DNA from 3 places in the Selenomonas sp. oral taxon 138 str. F0429 genome. Region 3 is predicted to be linked to each of the others. Evidence: riboswitches for the same ligand, from Rfam matches in the RefSeq annotation. Region 3 holds a riboswitch; each other region holds the start of a gene.
What was found. Region 3 has a riboswitch for cobalamin ahead of HMPREF9163_RS04540 (TonB-dependent siderophore receptor). Riboswitches for the same ligand answer to the same signal wherever they lie in the genome.
Positions count from the first base shown of each region.

Region 1 (5,025 bases), on a different contig from region 3:
GGCTCAGCACCATCATGCGCAGCGGATTCATCTTCATCGCCCTACTTCACGTCTGCAAAGCGCTCGGGGTACACCGCGCGCGCCAGCTCATAGACGCACTCGATCGCATTCTGCCCCGCGCTGTAGCGGTAGGTATCGGGCACGGCGTAGAGATGATTCTCCCGCACCGCCTTCACATGCATGAACAGAGGGTCACTGCGGAGCTTCGCACGGAACTCCTCCGTCTTTTCCCCCTCTGCACTCCATGTCGGCAGCAGAAAAACATCGGGATCGAGCGCGACAATCTGCTCCATTGAGACGGGTGTATCTGCTGTCAGCCCGACCATTGCGGCACCGTTACGCAGCGAGGCATGGCGGCACATATCGTCAAAGAGCCCGTCCTTCTGCCCGAACACGCCACTGAACGCAAACGCGACGACGATGGGGCGCTCCGCCTCGGGGATGTCCCCAACACGGCGCTCCACATCCGCGAGGCGCGCGCGCTTTTCGGCGATGAGTGCTGCGGCATTCTCCTCCTGTCCGACGAGCCTGCCAACCTCCTCAATGCGCGTAAAGATCCCCTCGACACGCTTCGGCGTGCGCGAGGCATAGACCGTCAGCCCAAGATCACGCAGGCTCTCCACGAGCTCCTTCGGCACACCGTCCGTGGTAAAGACGAGATCGGGATGAAGTGCAAGGACGCGCTCCGGACTCCGATCTTTGAGTTTCACGGGAACCGCCTTTGCCGCCTCCGTCATGGAGGAGAGTCCGGGATCATCCGCATAGGCAGTGAGTGCTGCAATCTGCTCGGGCGGTGCAATGGCGAGCAGGATCTCATCCGTCGCAAGGCCAAGCGAGACGACGCGCTGCGGCTTTTCCCGCAGGACGACCTCCACCCCCATGCCATCCGTTCCGCGATAAAACACAGATGGCTCTGCCGCATTCTGCCCCTCCCCCGCACAGCCGGAAAGAATACCGGCTGCAAGGAGGAACAGGAAAAGCGTACAGAGCTGCACATTAGAACGCATGCGTATAGGTCAGGCGGAAGTTGCGCCCGAGATCGAGGTTGCCGTAACGGTTGGAGTAGTTCTCACGGTTCAGCAGATTGTAGATGCCGAGAGAGACCACATCGTCTTTGCCCGCCGTGTAGATCAGGTTCATATTGAGCTGAATCTTATCGGGCACATCCTGCGCAGCGCCGAAGCTTTGCGCAATGTACTCACGATCACCAAGATATTTGAGGTTCAGATTTCCCTGCCATTTTGCCATCTGATAGTCGAGACGCACAAGACCTTGGAGACGCGCAGCATCCTGGATCCAAGCCTTATTCGTCCCGTTCGGATTCTGTATCTCCGGATTGGAAACGCTGCCGCCCAGTGTCAGACTCCATGTATCATTAAACCGTTTCGCATACTCAAGCTCAATCCCCGTATTACGGAACTGTCCCGTATTGACCGCATAGTGCTGGTTGGTCGCTGTATCAAGCCGCCATCCGATCTTATTCTTCATATCCATATGGTAAACTGCGGCTTTCCACGTATCGTTTCCACGCCGAATCTTGACGCCTGTCTCATAGGTCCAGCCGCTCTCAGGTTTTAAGCCGGTCGGATTGAAATTCTTATAACTGAAGCTGTCATCCACGGTCGGCATCTGGAACGCCTTACCGATGTTGATGTACCACGCCGTATTGCGGTCAAATTTATACTCTGTCTGGAACTGAGGCATCAGGACGCGCTGATCTTCCTCGGGGTCATTGATGAACTCCCCCCGCAGACCGAGTGTAAAGTTAAACTGCGGCGTAAACTGCTTGCTGTACGAGGCATAAAGGGAGTTCCCTGTACGGACGGCAGTACGCTTCTTCGCAGGTTTATCAATCGCCTCACGCTTATAGGAATACCCCAACACCATGGAGCCGTTTCCCATTTTCCAAGTCTTCTGTACATCGAGGATTTGCCCATCCATCGTCGCATTGCCGTCTGTCTTCTTGTTTGCAAGATAATCAAAACCATCTACCTTGCGATAGTTGTATCCAAGAACAGCATGAATTCCATTATCTTTGCCCTGATATACAAGACTTGCCGTATGGCGGAGGTCATTGTAGCGGTAGTTGTACTTCGTCCCCGTCGGAACAAGACTATTCCCTGATTTCTTGTATTGAACCCCGCCACGTGTAATATCTCCCTCCATATAATTGTAGTTGAGGGAGAGTTCATCTGTCAGCTGCGCAATCACGCCAACACGGCTCTTTTTTCCCTTGCCGACCCACCAGTCAACCCAGGAAATCTTATCAATGCCAAACCCGTTGGAGTGCGGGAGATCCTTCGACCATTCGCGGCTCACATCCACGATAATACGGTCACCTGTATAGGTTGCCTCACTTTTCTTGAAATAATTTCCGACGGTTTGGCTGAGTTGGAACTCTGATTCTTCCGGCTTTGGCTGCTTCAGAATGATATTGACGACACCGCCCATTGCCTCGGCACCATAAAGTGTCGATGCTGCACCATTGACGATCTCGATGCGCTCAACCATTGATGCAGGGATGTTCTCTGTACTCGGATAGTTCTTGAGGTTCATTGGAACGCCGTTCACCATGACGAGCGTACCGCGGTCATAGCCACGAAGTGTAATACGGCCTGCGGCTAAGCCGAAATCCTGCCCCGCATCGCCGTAAGATGTACTCGTCGAACCAATCTGCTGATCGATCGCCTCGAAGACGTTGCGATAGCCCGCCTTTTCAATCTCCTTCGCCATGATGATCGTTGTTGTTGCCGGCGTATCGAGATCACGCTTCTCGCGTCGTTGTGCTGTCACAACAGTATCGGCGAGCGCGTGCGCATCTCCCTGCTCGTTTGACGTCTGCTCCGCAGCGTATGCCGTTCCAACAAAACTTACTCCCGCAAATGCCGCAAGCACCGCTAGTGTCCACTTCTTCTCTCTTGTCATATCCTTTGTCACCTTTCTTGTGAAGTGCTCTCCATGCACCATAATCATATTTTGAAAACTTTTAGGTATAGAGGAAAACGAAAAGCCCCTTCCTGCAACAGCAGAAAAGGGCTCATAGGCTCTCAATCAAAGGGGCTCAAAGCGGCGTAACAGCACGCAAATCCCCATCCCCATCACTCGCAGGTCAAACGGCGATTGTCAATCAGGCAGTTCTCCTGGCTCCAGTTCATCGCAGACCTGCGCCTTCCCAAGGGAACTCCCCCAGTGACGTTCTCGGAAATAACAGCGCATTTCCATGCAGGCTTGCTCACTGATACAGTGGCGGGACCGCTCCGGCTTGTGGTGATGACTCCTTACCGGATTTTCTATTAAACACAAAGTACCTGATCCAATTCCTATAAAGTTTTCGTAAGGCTTTGGTAAAGATAACATTGGAAGAAGTACTTGTCAATACGAGAAAAAGATATTTTACGAATTCTCTCACATCCCAGTACTTTTTCAAATTTATTTTTCCAGCAGATAGAGATAGTCGCCGTACCCCTCTGCCTCCATGTCCTCCTTTGGGATGAAGCGCAGAGAGGCGCTGTTGATGCAGTAGCGCAGACCGCCCGTCGCGGCAGGGCCGTCGTCAAAGACATGCCCGAGATGCGCGCCGCTGCCCGCCGCCGTGACCTCCGTGCGCACCATGCCGTAGGAGCGATCCTCATGTGCGGCGATAAGGCTGCTGTCGATGGGGCGCGAGAATGCTGGCCAGCCGCACCCCGAGTCGTATTTATCCGCAGAGATGAAGAGCGGCTCACCCGTCGTGATGTCACAGTAAATGCCCTCACGGAATTCGTGATCGTATTCGTTGCGGAAGGCAGGCTCTGTCGCCTTCTGCTGCGTGACGGCATACTGCATTCCCGTCAGGCGTGCCTTCAGCTCCTCGTCCGATGGTTTTGCAAATGTGCGCATGGGTTTCGCCTCCGCTGCCCGCTCTGCCGCCGCGCGTTTTTCACGCATCTGCGCGATGAGTGCAGGCGAGATGTGACAGTAGCCATTCGGGTGCTTCACGAGGTATTCCTGATGATCGTCCTCGGCACGGTAGAAATTCACAATCGGCCCCATCTCTATCGCGATTGGCTTTCCAATGCGCTGCTGCAGAGCCTCGAGCGAGGAGCGAATCACAGCGGCATCGTGACTCTCCGCTCCATCCGCATTTGGCACGTAGTAAATGCCTGAACGGTACTGCCGCCCGATGTCGTTGCCCTGCCGATCCTTTGCCGTCGGGTCGATGGAGTCATAGAATGCCGTGAGGAGTTCATCGAGGCTGACCTTCCGCGGATCGTAGACGATATGCACCGTCTCCGCATGACCGCTGCCGCTGCATACCTCGCGGTAGGACGGATGCGCAGTTGCACCGTTCGCATAGCCGCTCTCCGCCGAGACGACGCCGTACACAAGGCTCGTATACAGCTCTGTCCCCCAGAAGCAGCCACCCGCGAGATAGATTTCCTTCTGACCGTCCGTCGGCATATGCTCCTGCACGATCTCGTGCGGCATCTCCGCCGAGGATACTGCAGGCGAACCGCAGCCGCCGAGACAGGCGACAAGACCAAGCGCGCAGATGTTTTGTAACGATGGGATTTTCATGATATTTCTCCTATGTATGTATCAATATTACGCCTCAATCTCTCCCGCCGGCGGCAGCTGCCAGTTGATCGGCGTCTCGCCCGCCTGCACGAGAAAATCGTTAACGCGCGAGAAGGGGTGGCTGCCGAAGAAGCCGCGATGCGCCGAGAGGGGGCTTGGATGCGGCGACTCGACGATGAGGTGGCGTGGATTCGTGATGAGGCTGCGCTTGCGGCGTGCGGGACTGCCCCAGAGGATGAAAGCGAGCGGACGCTCGCGTGCTCCGAGGAGGCGGATGATGTGATCGGTGAACCGCTCCCATCCGTGCCCCGCATGAGACGCTGCGGAGTGCGCGCGCACGGTGAGCACGGTGTTCAGCAGGAGCACGCCCTGCTTCGCCCACGGAATGAGGCAGCCATGCGAAGGCAGTGCAATGCTGAGATCATCCTGCAGTTCCTTGTAGATGTTGAGCAGCGACGGCGGCGGATC
Region 1 is NZ_KB290925.1:58,118-63,142, forward strand. Features, by position in the region: gene HMPREF9163_RS00315 (radical SAM protein) at 1-31, opposite strand, end outside; gene HMPREF9163_RS00320 (ABC transporter substrate-binding protein) at 42-1,007, opposite strand; gene HMPREF9163_RS00325 (TonB-dependent siderophore receptor) at 997-2,925, opposite strand; cobalamin riboswitch at 3,113-3,327, opposite strand; gene msrB (peptide-methionine (R)-S-oxide reductase MsrB) at 3,430-4,557, opposite strand; gene HMPREF9163_RS00335 (uracil-DNA glycosylase) at 4,585-5,025, opposite strand, start outside.
Region 1: another riboswitch for cobalamin. It lies ahead of HMPREF9163_RS00325 (TonB-dependent siderophore receptor); the one in region 3 lies ahead of HMPREF9163_RS04540 (TonB-dependent siderophore receptor).

Region 2 (5,025 bases), on a different contig from region 3:
CATCTTCGCGAATAAAATCAAATGCGGATGCTGTGGAGGTTGGTACGGAGCGAAGGTATGGCACTCCACGGATAAGTACCGCAGAGTCATCTATCGTTGCAACAAGAAATACGCCCACAAGGGCAAGCCATGCAGCACACGGCATCTGACGGAGTGTGAGATCAAACAGATTTTCGTTAAGGCTCTGAACTCCTTGGTGGAAGTCAAAGAGAATGTGATTGCGGAACTCCGTTCTCTGATTGGCAGTGTTTGCCAAACGGGGGAGATGACGGAGGAACGGGATAAAGTAGAGCAGGAACTCGGCGTTTTGGCAGAACGGCTCGAAATGCTGATTCGAGAGAATGCACGGGTAGCACAGGATCAGACGGTGTATCTGAAACAGGAAAATGAGATTCGTGCGATTTATATGGAAAAGCAGGGGGATATGGAAAAGTTGGATGACCAAATTGCCGAGAGGGAGAGCAAGAGAAACACCTTGGAGACCATGATTCAAGTAGTATGTGGTATCGACGGGGAGCTAGTTGAGTTTGACGAGGAATTATGGAGTGGGCTGCTCGAGCACATTTGTGTGAAGGCGGACGGTCAGATAGTTGTTATTTTCAAGGGCGAGATTGAAATTGGTGTTTGAGGATAATTCATGTATGCAAAAAGGGAATATAGTTGTATAGTATGTCTTGACAAGGGATAAAGGCTCATGCTACCATAGTCACGGAAACAGCAAAACTTTATACGGTTGAGTCAGGTGCCGCAAGGCTTAATAGGGAATCCGGTAGATGCCGGAGCGGTCCCGCCACTGTAGCAGCGAGTGCCTCTGTGATATGCCACTGGGAAACTGGGAAGGTACAGGGAAACGATGAACTGGAGCCAGGAGAACTGCCTGATTTAGAATCGCCGATTGACCTACGAGTGATGGGGAGGAGATTACGTGCATCGAATTTTTCGGTGTATTAGTTTTGTGTGGTACTTTTGCCATGATGTGATGAAGTTTCAGCCTCATTTCTCGTATGGGAGAAATGAGGCTGTTTTATATGTAATGATCTCTGTATTATTTTTTAGGAGGAGAAAGGAAGTCTTTCAAAAAATGAATCCATGGAAAAAGAAATGTCTCACATTGGCAGTCCTCTGTGCGTTGACAGGTGGGAATACCCCCATTGTAGGCGCAGCTGAACGTAATTTTTCCGCCGAGGCATCATCGTCCGACACGGCAGAAAATGGAATGGATGAGTCTTCTCGTTCTTTACAGAGCGAACGCGATCTTGGTGAGACGATCGTCACAGCGACCCGCATCTCAGAACCGCTGATGAAGGTTCCCGCCAATGTCACAGTAATTACATCAAAGGAACTGGAAAAACGGCATGTGTTCAGCCTGCGTGAGGCTCTGGCACGTGAGGCGGGGATCTATATCTCACCGACAGCGGATGTCAAGGACGGCGTGACAATGCGTGGGTTTTCCGGTTCTGATATTCTCGTTATGTATAACGGGCAGATGCTCAATACCGCCTTTGACGGCGGCGTGAACTGGGATTCGATCCCCCTCTCAAACATTGACCGCATTGAGATCGTGCGCGGTGCAGCCTCTTCGCTCTACGGCGGTCATGCCGTTGCAGGTGTCATCAATATCATTACCAAGAAGCCGGATGCGTCAGACAGCACAAAAATGGAGCTGATTCACGGGCAGATCGATGTCCTGCGCGGCAGCAATAATACATGGCAGCGCGGGCTTCAGGTCACGGGTGGTGATAAAAACATCTCCTTCCGCGTCGGCTATGAAAAGCGCACCTCGGACGGCTGGGTAGGACATGCCGTTACAACTGATGAGGACGATAGAAGCTATACGCCCGATGCAACCGGATCCTTCCACAAATTGTCTGATGGTAATTATATTGTAGGGAGCCGCGGCGCAAAGAAGAAGAAAAGCGAAAATACCTTCGTTGATCTGAATTATGCGTTCGACAAGAACCGCTCGCTCGATTATAGTTATTTGCACGCCTCATACGAGTATTCCTATCACGATCCCATCACCTATTTCCGTGATTTTGCAGGAAATCCTACATTTTCGGGCATTGTGCAGCTGCCAAACGGCAACTACCTTACTGTCACGCCCGATGACTTCCTCGGCTACCTCGGTAGGAGGGAGCAGGATATTCACAAGCTGCGCTATGAGGACACGAAGAACGATTTCAAGGCGGGAATCGGCTACAGCAATACATGGAAGGATGGCTATTCTTCTGCCTACGATGCGACAAGCATTGATTGGACAGGCACTGGAGATCGTGCTGAATATCCGACGAAGAACTACAATGCGGATCTGCAAAAGCAGTGGATGATTGGAAACAATACCGTGCTCGCAGGATTCTCGTGGATAAAGGATAAAATGCGGTATCGCAGGTATGACCTTTTGCATTGGAAGGACTGGGATTCGGTCAATGGTGTGCCGTATCAGCAGAGTGGCGGCTCCGTAATGTCCAGTGCGCTCTTTGTACAGGATGAACTGGCGCTTGATGCCCGATGGAAACTGCAGCTTGGGATGCGTTATGATCGGTTTGACAAGCAGGATGGTTATTCCTATATCGGTACGGTGCGAAAGAGCTACGAAGATACAGTATTTCACGCGTGGAGTCCGAAGATTGCCGTCAGCTATGAGCCGCAGAAGGATACGATGATCTATTTGAGCTACGGAAAGTCCTTCAATCCTCCCTCAATATACAAGCTTTATCGCCGTGCGGGTGACAGACCGCGCTCCATCCAGGCAAATCCAGATTTGACACCGGAAATCTCCCGTACGTTTGAACTGGGGATTAAGCAGAAGATCGATAAGAACACATCCTATGGCTTGACACTCTTCCGCGTGGATACTGCGGACAAAATTGCGATTGAGACGAGGAATCGCGTGCGTGCATACTATAATATGAACAAGTCAATGATCAAGGGGGTGGAGCTGGCGGTGAAGCACCGTTTCCATCGTGATTGGCAGACATATTTCAATTACACCTTTGAATCTGGCGAAGATACGATTGGCGGAAAAACCTATCGTAACTGGGATCTGCCAAAGCATATGATGCGGTTCGGTATCGAGTATAACCGCGATAAGTTTAACGGCACGTTGGATACACAGTACGTCGCTGCACGCCAAAGCGTGGATACGGTGACGGGCGAATATGGATCGGAGGACAGTTTCTTCGTTACCAATCTGTATCTCAATTACAAAATCAATGAGAACTTTAAGTTGCGGTTCGGCATCGAGAACCTATTCAATCGCAAATACTATGCGGGTGAAACAGCGAACGACAGAACCTATACCTTTGGCACGACCTACTCGTTCTAAGTAGACGCGTGTCTGCATTGAAGCCCCGACGGAATGCCGGGGCTTCATTTGCTATCATTATTCTATTGTATTGCAAAGGATCATTCGATGAAACTTCTCTATCGTTTCCACCGTTGGATCAGCGCAATATGTGCGTTGTTTTTCCTCCTGCTCTGTCTAACAGGGCTGCCGCTGATCTTCAGTGGGGATATCTATCGGTGGAATGAGGTCGATGAGCGACCGAGTTTTGGTGAACTCTCCTATCAGGAGCTATGGAGCGGAGCAACGGCAGGATTAGCACGGATCGCATCAGAGATGCCGGAGCGCGATGTAGACGTGATTTCTACCGATACAGAGCGGGGCGTGCTTTTATACAGCCTCACATGGCAGGAAGAGAACGGAACTGCACGCAGAGCGCGTGTCGCCTATGCGCCCGTTCAGGATGAACTCGTTCCATGGCGTGGGACACATGTCAAATCTCCGGCGCTTGCCAGTTTTATGGGGACGATGCACAATCTGCACTTAAAAATGTCAATGGGGCGTAGCGGCATGATTTTCCTCACGGTCATGTGTTTTCTTTCCTTCCTCTCTATCGTGGGGGGGATTCTGCTCTATCCGTTCTTTATGCGCCAACGCCTTTTTGGAGGGACACGCGGCGGAATGTCTGCGGGGAATTTCTTCGACTGGCATAATTTTCTTGGGATGATCACTGCGGTATGGGCAGGACTGATGACCCTCAGCGGCGTGGCGATTGCCGCCTATATCATCGGACATGGAAGCTATCGGGCGGATGTGGAGGCGGCACTTCCCGTTGATATTCACAATCAAGAGCCCATTGCATATGAGGAGATGATTTCCTATGCAGCAGATCATTTCCCGACACAGAGACTCCTTTACCTTGCAAATGTCAGAGAGGATGAGCCTGCCGTTATGACGCTGACGGATGAGGGACATCCATCGATGTTCCGTGGGCAGGAGGTATATCTCATCCGTACGGAGGAGGGGCTGACGCATATCACACAACCCATGCCGCGCTGGCTCACACTGTGTGATTCCCTGCGTACGCTCCATCTCTATAATCATGACACCATGCCGCTCAAGCTGATCTGGGCGGTGCTTGACATGCTCACGATTGTCGTCATTGTGAGCGGCTTTGCCGGTTGGTTCCAGCGACATCGACGGAAAAAAGAAATTCCACCCGTTCTGACAGATGGAACGAGACCCATTACAGCAATGTGGTCGATGCCCGCGCTCTTTGCACTGCTTTCCATCATCGGCATGACAGCGCCGCTTTCATACGCGGAGACGGGCGATTCTATTGGGACAGTGGCATGGGGATGCTGCCTGCTGCTCATGATTTATCTATGGCAAAGAGGATGACGGTAAATCTTTTATCGTGTTCCAAGGCAAGATAGGGTAGGTATTGAAGGATACCTCCGTTTAATCTATACAAGCGAGATTTCATTTATCATACTGGACAAGTCATCCTAGTAAGCGCTTGGAATCTCTTTTCTTTTGCAAAGAATCATTAGCCATCTCGCCCTATCCTGTGTTATAATTTTCTTATATTTGAAACGTAGGAGGGAAGGCCGTTGTTTGCAAAGACCTATGGTGCGACGACCCTCGGGATAGATGGACGGATTATCGACGTTGAGGTGGATGTGTCGCCCGGGCTGCCGGGCTTTGAACTGGTGGGGCTTCCCGATACGTCGGTGAAGGAG
Region 2 is NZ_KB290949.1:42,137-47,161, reverse strand. Features, by position in the region: partial or broken gene HMPREF9163_RS12590 (recombinase zinc beta ribbon domain-containing protein) at 1-628, shown strand, start outside; cobalamin riboswitch at 724-896, shown strand; gene HMPREF9163_RS09610 (TonB-dependent receptor) at 1,082-3,325, shown strand; gene HMPREF9163_RS09605 (PepSY-associated TM helix domain-containing protein) at 3,413-4,684, shown strand; partial or broken gene HMPREF9163_RS12585 (magnesium chelatase domain-containing protein) at 4,897-5,025, shown strand, end outside.
Region 2: another riboswitch for cobalamin. It lies ahead of HMPREF9163_RS09610 (TonB-dependent receptor); the one in region 3 lies ahead of HMPREF9163_RS04540 (TonB-dependent siderophore receptor).

Region 3 (8,302 bases):
ACGCGCACGGGCTTTTCTGCAAAGGCGACCGTCCGCCCCTCTGCATCCGTCACGGCGTAGCCGCCCAACTGTCCCGCAGGTGCAGAGCCGCAACCGAGTGCTGCGAGCATGAGCATGAGTGCGAGCGCCCCAACAAGCATACGCATAGACTCACTCCTTCAGCAATCGAACGCCAAAATCATACTCCGGTGCAAAGTCAAACAGCCCCGGATACATACAGTTCGCCATATAGCCAATCGCGTCGATTGTTCGCGTCTGCGGCCCGTAGACGAATTTCAGCGGGATGGGATAGAGCCGCCCCGTACAGATGAAGTTCAGGTTGCGAAAGGCGGGATTGCTGCGAATCTTCGCCAGCTGCCCCTCATCGTCCCCATAGGAGACGAGAAAGACGACATCGGGGTTCTCCGCCATAATCTGCTCGGGGCTGACCGCCGCCGACGTATGCGGAATGTCCCCGCCGATGGCGGCAACCATATCCCCTGCAATCTTATCGCGCCCATAGGAGGCAATAATACTGATGAAATCCAGCACCATCACCTTCGGCGGCGTGCGCTCCTGTGTCTGCGCGCGTATGAAGTCAATCCGCGCGTAGGTGTCGCCGATGATCCGTTCCGCCGCCTGTTCCCTGTGAAAGATCGTACCCAGATCGCGGACGAACTTCATCTCGCGTACAATCGTCTCGCGTTGGTTGAGCTTCCCGGGCGCTGTCGTATTGAGCGGCACCATCGTCGCAACTCCACGCTCGTTCCAGTATGCCGTACTGCCCAGCCGATTTTTCGAGAAAAATTCCTGCTGCGCAACGATGAGGTCGGGACGGAGCGCAAGCAGACGCTCCGTATTGATCTCCGCGCGCCTCATCTGCGGCAGCGTGTCAAACGCCGCCTGATTGCACGCCTTGATCCCATACGTCGGATTGTTCTGCGAGGGTGTCGCCGACACGATCCCCTCCGTCACACCAAGATCCAGCAGCGTCTCTGACTCGTTCGCGCCGATGACGACGATACGCTGCGGCACATGTGTAAACGACTCGCGGTTGATGCCGGTCTCGAAGTAGTTTTCAACGCTGATGTTCTCGATGGTGACCTCATCCGCCGCCGGGGTATCCGTGTGTTGCGCTTCCTGCATACACCCACCCAGAAGGAGCAGCGGCAGTAGAAACAGGGAGACGCGCCTCATGAGGCACCTCCATATTTCCGACGGAGGAGCATCCACAGAAAGAGCGGTGCGCCGACAAGCGCCGTCGCGATGCCGATGGGCAGTTCCATCCCTGGCAGGATATTGCGCCGTAGAATGTCCGCGCAGGCGAGAAATACACCGCCGACGAGCGCACTCATCGGAATCACGCGCCTGTGTGTGCTTCCCGTGACGAGGCGTACGACATGCGGAACGAGGAGTCCCACAAAGCCGATCATCCCTGCCGTGTAGACGGCGGCACCAACCATCAATGCCGTGACGGCGATATAGAGTTTCCGATAGCGTGCGAGATCGCGGCCCATGCTGAGAGAGAGCTCATCGCCCACAAGCATGAGGTCGAGGATGCGCCGCTGTGTGCAGAAGTAGAGGACGCCCGCCGTCGTAATGAGGAGGAGCGTGAGTGCCGACATCCATCCGCCCGTCACAATGCCGCCCATCATCCAAAACTGGATGGAGCGCGTCTTGCTCGGCTCTGCAAGAGCCGCTACAATGAAACTGACCGCCGCCGAGCATGCCGCGTTCAGTGCGAAGCCGGCGAGCAGCAGCGTCAGGCTCCCACCGCTGCGCCGCGTAACGGACGCGATGACAAGGATGAGGAGGCTGGCAGCTCCCGCCCCCAGAAAGGCACATGCCCCCGTCCCGTCCATCCCGAAAAGACTTCCGACACCAAGAGCAATGGCGAGGACGGCACCGAGGCTTGCGCCCGAGGAGACCCCGAGAAGGTAGGGGTCAGCAAGCGGATTGCGCACCACCGCCTGCATGACCGCGCCCGTGACCGACAGACCCGCGCCGACAAGAAACGAAATCACAAAATTCGGCAAGCGCAGATATTGCAGCACATCTTGCCGAATGCTGCCCGCCCCCGTCGGATCCGTCACCGTCAACCACAGATAGGAAAGCGTCTCCCCAAAGCCGAGCGTGATGATGCCCTGCCCGAGCGCATAGATCATAAGGAGAACAACGGCAGCTGCCGCAAGGGTACTCCGCACAGCCTCATGCATCCGCACGCCCCCTCTCATAGACCACGGCAGGACGTCCATCCGCACGTGGGAATACCTCCGCACGCACATGATACAGCTGCTCGATCAGCGCGGGCGTCAGCACCTCAGCGGGTGCCCCCTCGGCAATGAGCGCCCCCTTTTGTAGGGCGACAATGCGGTCACAGTACATCGCGGCAATATTGAGATCGTGGATTGCCGCGACCACCGTCATCCCGCGCGCTGCAATCAGATCCATAATTTGCAGCTGATATGTAATGTCCAGATGATTCGTCGGCTCATCGAGGATGAGGCAGGGCGTTTCCTGCGTCAACGCACGCGCCAGCATAACGCGCTGCTGCTCACCGCCCGAGAGCATGGAGAAACTCTCCGCCTCCATCGGTAGGACGCCCGTCTCCCGCATCGCACGCCGCGCGATCTCCACATCCTCGGCACTGTCTCCCTCCGTGATTCCCTTGTATGGCGTACGTCCCATAAGCACGACATCGCGCACGGAGAAATTGAAATCCGCGCCGTGATGCTGCGCAAGCACCGCTGTCCTCTGCGCACTCTCCCGATAGGAAAGCGCACAGAGGTCATGCGTACCGAGGAGAACCTGCCCGCCCGTCGGCTTCAGAACCCGATAGATACACTTAAGCAGCGTCGACTTGCCACTGCCATTGGGTCCGATGAGTCCCGTGACCTGCCCCGCTGCGAACGTGACAGAGACATCCTTCAGCACACATTTTTCTCCATACTGCGCGGATATGCCCGCGACCTCGATCCTCATCCTACACCTCCAAATCGGTACGCCCGCCGCAACAGCATAACAATGAACGCCGGCGCACCGAACAGAGCCAGCATCACGCCGAGGGGAATGTCAACCCCCGTGACAAGCACTCTGCCGAGGATATCCGCCCAGACGGCAACAATCCCGCCGAGCAGCACCGCCACGGGCACGAGACGTCGATGATCCGCCCCTGTAAGCATGCGTGTAAAATGCGGCACAAGCAACCCGATAAAGCCGACAAGTCCCGCGTTCATCACAATCATCCCGACCAGTAGCGCATTCAGCACGAGATAGCCGCGCACGAATGGGAGCAGACTTCGTCCGAGCGGAATCGCCGCCTCTTCTCCGGCCGGCATGAGGTTCAGCATGCGCGCCTGCGTGAGGAAGAACGGGAATACGAGCGCAAGCACCGCCAAGAGCGCGAGCACCCACGGCATCTTTGCCGCAGCAATACTCCCCATCAGCCAGTAGAGCGTCACATCCATCCCCGTGGAGTTTGCCCCGAAGTAGATGAGCACTCCCGTGAGTCCACTGCACACGGCTCCGAGTGCGATGCCAAAGATGAGAAAATAGGAGAGGTCGCGCCGCATGCCCCCGGCAGCCGCCGTAATCAGAGCAGAGAGCAGTGCAGCCCCGACAAAGGCACCGACCCCAATCGCACCCGCGCCGAACATCGAGCCAATCCCGAGGAACACTGCACACGCGGCACCGAGCGACGCGCCGGACGAGATGCCTAAAATATAGGGATCCGCCATCGGATTGCGAAAAATCGCCTGCATAACGACACCCGAGAGCGAGAGCCCCATCCCGACACCTCCCGCGAGCAGGATGCGCGGCAGACGCAGCTCCAGAACGGCGCGTACGGTTTCCGTCTGTGCGGCATCGCCAAGCGATCCCCCACCAAGGAGCGTTACCACATCCCCAGGGGAGAGCGGCAGCACGCCGAGCGTCAGCCCCACCAGTCCGGACACAACAAGAAGCCCCGCCAGCAGCACCGCAAGGGTGCCGACGGGGCCGTTTCGCCAAATATGATGCATCAGATCTCAAAATTCGCCGAGAACGTGAACGTGCGCGGCTCGCCAAGGGCAAGACTCGTCCCCTGCCCCGCAACGGGATTCCAGTAGTCCTTGCCCGTCACATTGTAGATCATCGCCGAGAGCGTCACGGGCGTCGTGCCCATCTTCGTCCGATAGGTCGCGCCGAGATCAAAGAGGAGATGCGAGGGCACGGCAATCTGACCTCTATTGATCACACTGTCGCCGATATAGTTCATGCGCGCAATCAACGACCAGTCGGTCGTCGGACGGTAGACAAGACCGAGCGCCCCCGACCAATACGGCAGACCGTCGACGCGCTTGCCGTCGTTTGCGCCGTTCGTCGTCTTGCTCTGACGCGCATCAAGGTACGTAATGCCGCCCATCAGATCCCATTTCTCCGCGAGCGTTCCCGTAAAGCCCCACTCAGCGCCCTTGTTCCGCTGCTCACCGTCGTACTGCAGATACTTCAGCCCCGACTTCATTACATCAACGCTGTTTGCCTGACGAATATCGAAATAACTCAGCGTGTGGAGGAAGTTGCCGCCCTGCACCTTCACACCGATTTCATTCTGCTTCGTCTTTGCGGGATCGAGCATATCCCCCTGATTTGCATAGCCCTTGCCCGTTGCGACCATCGTGCCAAGGCCGAAGCTCTCCGTATGCGCCGCGTAGCCCGTCACCGCAGGCGTAATTTTATAGCTGACCGCAACCATCGGCGAGATCGCGCTCGTGTCCGTGCGCGCCCCCGACGCCTGCACAATGCGCACATTGTGCCCGTGCAGACCAAGCGTCACCTGTGTGCGCTCATCCGCCGTCTTGATCGTATCCACCACATGCCAGCCGCGCAGGCGCGTCTTGCGCTGGTACGGAGCCTCCTTCTCGGGCAGATCCGGCTGTGCCCAGCTGTTGTCACGGTAGATATTGCCCGTGCCGCTCCAAGTGAAGGGGCGATACGTGCCGCCATAGCTGCGCGCCCAGTTCTGGTCGAGAGAGAGCACATAGTCATGCGTGAGGTCGCCCGTCTTGAAGTCGCCCTTCAGGCCGAGATTCAGATAGTAGCGCGAGAACGCGAGCGGATAGTGCTCCATGCTGATGGTAAAGTCACCCGCGTCGTTGACCACCTTCGGCGAGCCGTCGATATAGCCGTACCAGTCCTCGTGATGATAGCCCGCGTTGAAGAACGCCGTGAGATGCTCCGCAAGCTTCTGCTCGTGGTTGAGTGTCATGATGACATTGTCATACGCATTGTACGACCACGAAGGCTTGTAGCTGCGTGAGAGCTTGGGTGCGCGCGGCAGGTGCGTCACATGACCCGGGCTGAAATCAAAATTGATGCGCGTGGGGCCTGCCTTCTGCTTCGTATGCACATAGCCCATGAGGAAGTTTGTCGTCGACTTCTCCGTATGCCGGTCGAGATTGACAAAGAGGGTCTGACGATCCATCTTCTCATGTTTGACCGCCGTCTCCCCATTTTGATTCGTCGCCGTAATGCGCACGCCATAGCGGTCGTCCTTGCCGAAGCGGTTGCTGACATCGACCGCCTCCTCGACAGACTTGCCGCCGAGATAGGAGATCTTCGCCTGCGCCGCATCGCTCTCTGCACGCTTGGAGATATAGTTGACTGTCCCCGCCGCAGCCTCGTTGATCGCCGCACCGCTCACGCCGATGTTCGGTCCTGCGATCACGCTGACGCGATCCACCCAGTAATACGGCAGATTCATCTGCCCGAACATCCCCGGAATCCCATTGGTATAGCTTGCATGCCCGTTGATGCGAAAACCGCGGATTGCAATATCCTGATAGAGATGTCCCGTCTGCACACGCACGGCAGGGTTCAGCACGAGCGCGCCGTTCACGCCGTCCGTCGGCGTTGCAAAGGTCTCGAGCGTCTTGTGGCTGATCTCCGTCACCGCAAGCGGCACATCCATGACATCCTGCGATCCGAGCAGTCCGACCGAGGGCTTGCTGCTCACAAATCCGCCGGGCATCGTCGCCTCTTCCTCCGCAGGTTCCGCCTGCCGCTGTCCCTCCACATCGACCGGTGCGAGTTCGTAGGAGTCCATCGTCTCCGTCTTCTCCGCAGCACTTGCAGCTCCCATCCAGACCGAGCCAGCCGTCGCGAGTGCAATCGCGCACATGAGCTTTCGTTTTGTCATCTCCATTTTCCTCCTTGATATAGACGGACAAAGCCCGTCCCCCCCCAATAATCCATAGCTCCTGAATTCATCGCGCAAATCATGCAAAAGTCCCGTCCACAGCAGAACGGGACTTTCTCACACGAAAAAAGCCTGCCGTCCTGTCCATCGCAGGATGCAGAGAAGTGCGACGCATGGGCGCAGCGCTCCGGCGCACGAGACTCGGTAGGTCTTCTGGCTCTGCATCATCGTCCGCTCCGCCTTCCCAACAGAAAAGCTCTGTCAGTGACATATTGGAACGTTCTCAGCATTACAGCGGCGGGACCGCATCGGCTCTCAGATCTGCCGCCCACATGGGTCGGCAGTCCCCGATTTCCCTGTTACGCCCTCTCGGGCACCGAATCTACTTATGAATTTTGATTGAAATGAATTCGTATGACAGTATAATTAAAGCCTATGTGTATGTCAAGCGATTTTGCATTTTCTCTATGAACCTCATGCCATTTCCGTTTCGAAAAATAAACAACACTATATATGAATGCAGGCAAATAATAACTGTTGTTTATCATTTCAATGTCAAAGTTTCATAGGGCTTTTGTCCAAAATATAGCAGGAAAAACGGAATAGAGAGAGAATTATAAGAATTCGTCGAAAGAAAGTTTCCGAAATATACTACGGAAACTAATCGGGCTTGTTGATACCCGCAGCAATCCCGAACGAACTGTATGAATAGGAGATGTATTCATGGATGCAGCAATGCTGACATTGGGTGTTCTCGGGGTGGCGGCGTTCCTCTTCGCCACAGAGATTATCCCGCTCGCCGTCACGGCAATGGGCGCGGCGATCGCGCTCGGACTCTTGGGGGTGCTCACCCCGGCACAGGTTTTCTCAGGTCTGTCGAATTCCACCGTTGTCCTCTTCGCAGGCATGTTCATCATCGGCGCCGCGATGTTCCAGACGGGACTCGCGCAAAAAATCGGCATCGCCGTCGTCAAAAAATCGGGCAATGACGAGCGTGCATTAATGGCGGCACTGATGCTCATAACGATTGTCCTCTCGTCCGTGTCCTCGAACACGGCGACAGTCGCGTGCCTCATGCCCGTCGTCATCCAGATCTGCGCAGCGGCAAAACTGCCCGTCTCGCCGCAGCTCATGGCGCTCGCCGTCGCGGCAAACGTCGGCGGCACGATCACGATGATCGGTACGCCGCCGAACATCCTCATGAGCGCGACGCTCGGTGCCTCGGGACTAACGCCGTTCGGCTTCTTCGAATTCGCATGGATTGGTATCCCGCTCTCCATCGCGGGCATGATCTATATGCTCACGATCGGCCGCAAGCTCTGCCCGCGCAAGCTCGTGGACAGCGAGGCGGTCGCAGGTGAGGCGGAGGAGGCAAAGGATCCGCGCAAGATGGTCATCTGCGCTGTCATCCTGATCGGCGTTGTCATCGCAATGGTGCTCGAAAAGCAGATCAACGTCCCGATGCAGACCTCGGCGATCATCGGCGGTCTCCTCTGCGTCCTCACGGGCTGCCTCTCGGAGAAGCAGGCGTATCAGGGCGTTGACTGGACGACCATCTTCCTCTTCGCAGGTATGCTCCCGCTCGCCAGCGCGATGGATCACAGCGGCGCAGGCAAGCTCATTGCAGACTTCGTCGTCGGCCTGATCGGCGACCATCCGTCCCCGATGCTCATCGTCGGTGCAATGTTCGCCCTCTCGTGCGGCCTGACGCAGTTCATGTCGAACACGGCGGCAGCCGCGCTCCTCGCGCCGATTGCGATCTCCATCGCGCAGTCCATCGGCGTCTCCCCATATCCGGTCGTCATGGCGATCGGCATTGCGGCATCCTGCGCATTTACCACGCCGGTTGCGACGCCGCCGAACACCCTCGTTCTCGGCCCCGGACAGTTCCGCTTCATGGACTACGTCAAGGTCGGCGTTCCGCTCGTCTTCGTCTCGCTGATCGTCTGCCTTGTCGTCATCCCCCTCGTCTGGCCGTTCTAATCCAAACTTAGATATAAGCGGCAGCAGCGGACTTCTCCGCTCATTATGCTGAACCGTGAATGAACTGAAAAGTATGTCGTTCACCGCATGACAGGTGTGCCCACGGGTACACCTGTCATTGCATGGCACACAACTGTGCGCCGCAGCATGATGAGGAGAATATCA
Region 3 is NZ_KB290935.1:17,818-26,119, forward strand. Features, by position in the region: gene HMPREF9163_RS04515 (ABC transporter substrate-binding protein) at 1-146, opposite strand, end outside; gene HMPREF9163_RS04520 (ABC transporter substrate-binding protein) at 151-1,125, opposite strand; gene HMPREF9163_RS04525 (iron ABC transporter permease) at 1,173-2,195, opposite strand; gene HMPREF9163_RS04530 (ABC transporter ATP-binding protein) at 2,188-2,961, opposite strand; gene HMPREF9163_RS04535 (iron ABC transporter permease) at 2,958-3,998, opposite strand; gene HMPREF9163_RS04540 (TonB-dependent siderophore receptor) at 3,998-6,154, opposite strand; cobalamin riboswitch at 6,340-6,550, opposite strand; gene HMPREF9163_RS04545 (SLC13 family permease) at 6,878-8,137, shown strand; gene HMPREF9163_RS04550 (serine hydroxymethyltransferase) at 8,302-8,302, shown strand, end outside.